Regions from separate parts of the Variovorax sp. 10N432 genome, predicted to be linked through region 2. Evidence: riboswitches for the same ligand, from Rfam matches in the RefSeq annotation. Region 2 holds a riboswitch; the other holds the start of a gene.

Region 1 (3,439 bases), on a different contig from region 2:
CTGCATGATCTTCGCCGCGGTGTCGGGCTCCTCGGTGGCGACCACCTTCGCCATCGGCGCGATCCTGATCCCGGCGCTTATCAAGCACGGCTACCCGGTCGGCTACGCGGCCGCGCTGCAGGCCACCAGCGCCGAGCTGGGCGTGATCATCCCGCCCTCGATCCCGATGATCCTGTACGGCGTCAGCGCCGAGGTCTCGATCGGCGAGCTGTTCATCGCCGGTTTCGGCCCGGGCATCCTGATCAGCCTGGCGCTGATGGCCTTCGTCTATGTCTATTGCAAGTTCAAGGGGCTGGGCAAGAACGACGGCGAAGGCCGGCTCAGCGTCGGCACCGCCACCTGGCGTGCGGGCTGGGCCTTGCTGATGCCGGTGATCATCCTCGGCGGCATCTACGGCGGCATCTTCACGCCCACCGAGGCGTCGGCGGTGGCGGTGCTCTACGCGCTGATCGTCGGCACGCTGATCTATCGCGAGATCCGGCCGGCCGAGCTCTATGCGGTGCTGCGCAAGTCGGTGGTGTCCTCGTCGGTGATCATGTTCATCATCGCCAACGCCGGCCTGTTCGCCTTCCTGATCACGCGTGCCGGCGTGCCCGACGCGATCGGCCGCTGGCTGCAGGAGGTGCTGCAGTCGCCGGCGATGTTCCTGCTCGGCGTCAATGCGGCGCTGTTCGTGATCGGCATGTTCATCGAGACCAGCGCGGCGATCATCGTGCTGGCGCCGATCCTGGCGCCGGTGGCGCAGCACTTCGGCATCGATCCGGTGCACTTCGGGCTGGTGATGGTGGTCAACCTGGCACTGGGCATGATCACCCCGCCCTTCGGCGTCAACCTGTTCGCGGCCTGCACGGTGGCGCGCATCTCGCTGGACCGGATCGTTCCCTACCTGATCCCCTTCGTGCTGGTGATCCTGGCCTGCCTGATGGTGGTCACGTACGTGCCCGGCATCTCGCTCGGATTGCGCGACCTGGTCTACGCCAAGTAGCGCCGGCGCGGGCGGTTTCACGAAGCCGTCACGCGCAGGGCCCATGCTGCGGCGCTTGCCCACCGCAACGCCGCAGCATCCCATGTTCCTCACCAAGACCGACAAGGCGCGCCACGAACTCCAGCCCGGCCGCCGCACGCTGGGGCAGCGCGAGCGCGCCCTGCTGCTGATGGCCGACGGCCAGCGCTCGCTGACCGATTTCGGCGCCCTGTTCGGCGGCCGCGAGGAAGCCGGCCGGGTGGCGCGCCACCTGCTGCAGGAGGGCTTCCTGCAGGGGCGCCAGGTCGAAGCGGTCGAACCGGTCGAAGTGATCGAAGCGGCACCGGTCGCGGCCGACATCTTCGACGGCAAGCCCTCGCTGGCCACCACCCGCATGTTCCTGTTCGACCTCTGCGAGCGCATGTTCGTGCGCCGCGACCCGGTGCTGGCCGAGCGCTTCCGCGAAGCGCTGCGCGAGGCGCGCGACCGCGATTCGATGCTGGTCACCGCCCGCGCGATGCTCGGCGAGATCGAGCAGGCGGCGGGCGCCGCGCGCGCCGAGGCGATCCGCGAGCGCATCGAGAAACTGCTTCCGGCATCGCCGGTGCACTGAAGTCGCCGGCCGGCTCCCGATTCCCTTACACTTCCCCGGTCAGGAGAGCGTCCCGCCGCGGTGGGGCCGCCGAAGGCGCAGGTCCCCCCAAACAAGGGCCCGAACGCTCAGGCAAAAGGACTGACAAGACGCCCGGATCCGGGCGTTTCCTTGCTGGAGAGAGGTGGTTCGGCGCGCCAGGCGTGCCGTGCCGCCCACCGAAGGAGCAAACCCCGATCGTGGGGCGAATCTCTCAGGTAAAGCGGACAGCAGGGGTGGCCCATGGCTTCTCGTCATGGAACAAGCACTGCCCCTTTGGAGAACCGCCCTTGGCCGCCGCATCCGACGTACTGCTGAAGACCCCGCTCCACGGCCTGCACCTGGAGCTCGGCGCCCGCATGGTGCCCTTTGCGGGCTACACCATGCCGGTGCAATACCCCGCCGGCCTGATGGCCGAGCACAAGCACACCCGCGCAGCCGCCGGCCTGTTCGACATCTCCCACATGGGCCAGCTGCGCCTGGTGGGGCCCGATGCGGCCGCCGCCTTCGAGAGCCTGATGCCGGTCGACGTGATCGGCCTGGCGCCGGGCAAGCAGCGCTACGGCCTGCTGCTGAACGACCAGGGCGGCATCCTCGACGACCTGATGTTCTTCAACGAAGGCAACGACTCGCTGTTCGTGATCGTCAACGGCGCCTGCAAGGCGGCCGACATCGCCCATATCAAGGCCCGGATCGGGCAGCGCTGCCAGGTCCAGCCGATGCCCGACCACGCGCTGCTCGCGCTCCAGGGTCCGCAGGCCGCGGCCGTGCTGGCGCGGCTGTCGCCGGGCATCGAGCGCTTCGTCTTCATGACCGGCGGCCCGGTCCGCATCGGCGGCATCGAGGCCTTCGCCACGCGCAGCGGCTACACCGGCGAAGATGGTTTCGAGATTTCGGTCGCGGCCAAGGACGCCGAGGCACTGGCCCGGCTGCTGCTGGCCCAGCCCGAGGTCCAGCCGATCGGCCTGGGGGCCCGCAATTCGCTGCGGCTCGAGGCCGGCCTCTGCCTCTACGGCAACGACATCGACGAAAGCACGACGCCGGTCGAAGCGGCGCTGAACTGGGCGATCCAGAAGGTCCGGCGCAGCGGCGGCGCACGCGAAGGCGGTTTTCCGGGCGCGGCCAGGGTGCTGGCCCAACTCACGGCCGCCAGCGGCACCGCCGGCCACCTCGACCACGAGACGCTGAAGCGCCAGCGCGTCGGCCTGGTCGCGCTGGAGCGCGTGCCGGTGCGCGAGGGCACGGTGCTGGAATCCTTCGAGGGCCTGCCCATCGGCCAGGTCACCAGCGGCCTGCTGGGCCCCAGCGTCGACCGGCCGGTCGCCATGGGCTACGTCGCGCTGGCCTATGCCGAACCGGGCACCCGGCTGCAGGCCATGGTGCGGGGCAAGCCGGTGCCGATGGAAGTCAGCACGCTGCCCTTCGTGCCGGCCCGGTACTACCGCGGCTGACGCCCCTCTTCTCCAATTTCCCCAATTTCTCCAAGCCAGCCTTTTTTCCAAGGAGTTTTCCCCATGACCATCAAATACACCAAGGACCACGAGTGGGTGCGGCAGGAAGCCGACGCGGCACTGGTCACCGTCGGCATCACGGTGCATGCACAGGACGCGCTCGGCGACGTGGTCTTCGTCGACCTGCCCGAAGTCGGCAAGAAATTTGCCCAGGGCGAGGTCGCGGGTGTCGTCGAATCGGTCAAGGCCGCGGCCGACGTCTTCATGCCGGTCTCCGGCGAAATCATCGAAGTCAACGAAGACCTGCGCGCCGATCCCTCGCTGGCCAACAGTGCGCCGATGGACGGAGGCTGGTTCTTCAAGGTGCGGGTGAGCGAGCCGGCCCAGCTCGAG
Region 2 (3,439 bases):
CCGCCTCGTCGGCCGAAATCACGCGCCGGTCGCAGCCGAGCGCGCGCATCTGCTCGGCTGGCGCCAGCGCGGCGTCGAACTCCTTTTGCGTCGTGTAGAAGTGCAGGATGCCCTGGGTGCGCTGGTCGTAGGCCAGGCCGGTGTCGCGCCGCAGCTGCTGCAGCGTGTCGCGGCTGTAGGTGCCCAGGCGCACGATCTGCTCGATGTTGTGGCGCGTGCGTGCCGGCGTGCATTCGCGCAGGAACTGCAGGCCCCAGAGCCACTGGCGCATGTCGGCGCGGATGCGGAACAGCAGGGGGGCGTCTTCCTTGCCCAGCCATTGCAGCACCTTGAGCGGCGCGCCCGGATTGGCCCAGGGCTCGGCATGGCTGACCGAAATCTGGCCGCCGTTGGCGAAGCTGGTTTCCGCCGCCGGCGTGGCCTGGCGGTCGATGACGGTCACTTCGTGGCCGAGTTGCTGGAGGTAGTAGGCCGAGGTCACGCCGAGCAGGCCGGCGCCAAGAACGATCACGCGCATATCGAGAACCCTTGAAGGTTGCAGCGCTCGGACGCGACGGTTCGGATTGCCGACGGGAACGAAGGCAACCGGACCGGAAGTCCAAGTTGCCGCTCCCCCTGTCCTCGGTACCTGAGAGATTCACCCGCTGCGCCCGCAGCGGGTTTGCTCCTTCGGTGCATCACGCGCGGGCGCGATGGCTCTCCAGACGGCTTTGACAGTTGGTGCAGTACAGGCCCATCACGTGGGCCGACCTGAGCGTTTATGGGAGTTTGCGCCTTCGGTGGGGCCCGTGGGCCCGCTCTCCTGCAGTGGGCGGATTCTAAGGGCGCCGGAACGCGAAGTCGAGTTCGGGCCGCAGGCCGCTGACGATGCGCGCGATCGACTTGCCGGCGCCGCAGGCGTGGATCCAGGTGCGGGTGCCGGGCGCGGTGTTCAGGAACAGGTTGGGCAGCCGGGTCTTGCCGATCATCGGCAGCCGGTTGGTGCTGACCGCGTGCATCGCCGTGTCGAAGCTGGCCCGGCTGGCGTCGGCCACGCCGGGCAGCAGCATCTCGGTGCGGCGCACGATCGCCTGGAAGCGGTCGGAGTCGGGTTCGGCCTCCTCGTCGAGTCCGGCCATCACGATCGCGTGGATCCGCAACTGGTCGCCGGCCGGGGTTTCGATCCGCACGATACGCAGCTTGCCCTGGCGGTCGCGCAGCGCGATGCGCGGCGCCATGGCGGGATCCAGGATCGGCATCGTGACGATGTATTCGCGCACGAAGCGCAGCGGCATGTCGATGCCGAGGTCTTCCGCGTGCGGCACGCTGGCCGCACCCAGCGCCAGCACGTAGGCCTGGCCGCGCAAGGTGGTGGTCCGGCCGGCGCCATCGAGCAACTCGACATGGTCGATGCGACCGTCCTGCTCCTTGAGCGCGACCACCGTGTGGCGGGTCATGAAGCGCACCCCGGCGGCGCGGCACAGGAAGACCAGGCCGGCGGCGAACTGGGCCGGGTCGCGCGCCGGATCCTCTTGCGCGTAGGTGGCCCCGACCAGCTTGCTGCGCATGGCCGCCAGCGCCGGTTCCAGGCCGATGGCCTCGTCGACCGACAGCAGCCGCTCCTCGCAGCCCAGCCCCGACCAGTGGGTGGCGTTCGCCATCCGGGTCCGAAAGGCCTCGGGGTCGGTGAACAGGTTCATGAGGCCGGCCGTGCGGGCGCCGTGCGGCACGCCGGTTTCGTCGCCCAGGAGGCGCGCGCTCTTGCGGCTGTAGGCGGCCAGGCGCACCAGGTGATCGAGCGGATCGCGCTTCGGCGGCGTGCCGACGGCGCGGTCGATCAGGCGGGCAAAGCCGCGGCGGATGCGGCTGCGCAGTGTCGAGAGCTTCTTGCCGCGCCGCTTCGGCGGCGCGGTCGCAGTCGCCGCGCCGGGACGGGCGGCAGCGACGCCGCGCGCCTTGGCCGCTGGTGTCGCGTGCCGATCCACCACGATCACTTCGTGGCCCAGCTGTTGCAGGTAATAGGCCGAAGTCACGCCGAGCAAGCCGGCGCCAAGTACAACCACGCGCATGTCCGAATCCTTGTGGGAGGGCATGAACGGCGGGCGTTAGCGCTTACTGTGGCAAGCGGCAAGACCCGGGGTTCAGAATGCCGCTCCCCCTGTCTCTGTTACCTGAGAGTTTCACCGCGCTGCGACCGGCAACGGGTTTGCTCCTTCGGTGCACCACGTGGCGTGGTGACTCTCCAGTCGGCGATTGATCACGAATAAGGCAGTGTCTGAACCGCTGCGGGGGCGGTTCACCTGAGCGTTCATGGGAGATTGCGCCATCGGTGGGACGGATGCGTCCGCTTTTCTGCTGGGCGAATCTTACAGAAGAAACCGGTTTCGTGTGTTTTCAGGCCCGGCGCAGGCGGGTGAACAGTTCGAACTCCCAGTTGCGCATGCCCAGCAGCAGCGTGTAGCCCTCGCGCTCCTTGGGCGACAGCTTCTGGTCGGTCTGGTGCTGCTGGGCGAAGTCCTGCGCCACCCGCTGGAGCCGGTCGAGGAAGGCCGGCGCCAGCGACTTGCTGATCGATCCGTGCACCAGCAGCAGCCCTTCGGCCGGGCCGTCGAAGCCGCCGCGGTAGTAGTCGAGCACCACGTTCTCGCGGAAGAAGTCCATCACCGGCCCGTGCGGCCGCCAGCGAAAGGTCTTGGCGAGCTTGAGCCGGTAGCGGTTCAGCGGCCGCAGCTCGATGATGCCGATGCGGTCCAGCTGGGCCAGGTGGCCGATGCACTCGGCCTCGGTGATCCGGTAGGCGCCGACGATCTGCTCCAGCGTCCACTGGCTCAGCACGCAGATCGCCAGCAGCAGCAGCTTCTTGTCCTTGACCACGGCCTTTTCCTGTTCGAGCGTGAGCTCCTTGAGCAGCGGCTGGGCGTCGGCCACCCGGCGTGCCAGTTCGGCGAAGTCGATCTTCAGGGCCCGGCAGATGGCGTCGACCCGGGTCAGCGGCATGTCGCCCTTGGCCAGCATCCGCTTGACGCTGGACTCGGCCATGTCCAGCGACTTGGCCAGGTCGGCATAGGTCATGTGGGCGGACTTGAGCTCGTTCTTGAGGGCATTGACCAGGTCGACAGTGGTACTCATGGGCGGAGGAAGTATTGCGGATTGATACCCGAAGTGGTGAAAAAGTGCTCCGTATCGATTCTCGATGCCGGCCGGTGGGTTGACAACCTAGATTCAGCTCCCACGCGCACCCATCGGAGCCTGCCATGTCCCTGCCGTCCCTGCCGTCGCTCACCCGTCGTGAACATTCCCTGCTCGCGCTGGCCCTGCTGCTGGTCAGCGCCGCGGTGCTCGGGCCCTCGGTCGCGGCCCCGGCGCTGGGCGGCGCGCCCTTCGCCGATGGCCAGTCCTGGCGCACGCTGCCGAACGCCATGGACGTGCTGAGCAACCTGCCTTTCGCGGTGCTGGGCAT

The links. A riboswitch is a leader RNA that binds a small molecule or an ion and turns the genes downstream of it on or off. The one in region 2 is predicted to bind glycine.
Region 1: another riboswitch for glycine. It lies ahead of gcvT (glycine cleavage system aminomethyltransferase GcvT); the one in region 2 lies ahead of AC1DF3_RS23245 (FAD-dependent oxidoreductase).

The regions. Positions count from the first base shown of each region.
Region 1 is NZ_JBFTHX010000009.1:183,146-186,584, forward strand. It holds gene AC1DF3_RS13580 (TRAP transporter large permease) at 1-985, shown strand, start outside; gene AC1DF3_RS13585 (hypothetical protein) at 1,068-1,577, shown strand; glycine riboswitch at 1,608-1,710, shown strand; glycine riboswitch at 1,721-1,836, shown strand; gene gcvT (glycine cleavage system aminomethyltransferase GcvT) at 1,886-3,046, shown strand; gene gcvH (glycine cleavage system protein GcvH) at 3,110-3,439, shown strand, end outside.
Region 2 is NZ_JBFTHX010000022.1:9,745-13,183, forward strand. It holds gene AC1DF3_RS23240 (D-amino acid dehydrogenase) at 1-517, opposite strand, end outside; glycine riboswitch at 606-714, opposite strand; glycine riboswitch at 730-815, opposite strand; gene AC1DF3_RS23245 (FAD-dependent oxidoreductase) at 819-2,048, opposite strand; glycine riboswitch at 2,128-2,235, opposite strand; gene AC1DF3_RS23250 (helix-turn-helix domain-containing protein) at 2,374-3,108, opposite strand; gene AC1DF3_RS23255 (hypothetical protein) at 3,234-3,439, shown strand, end outside.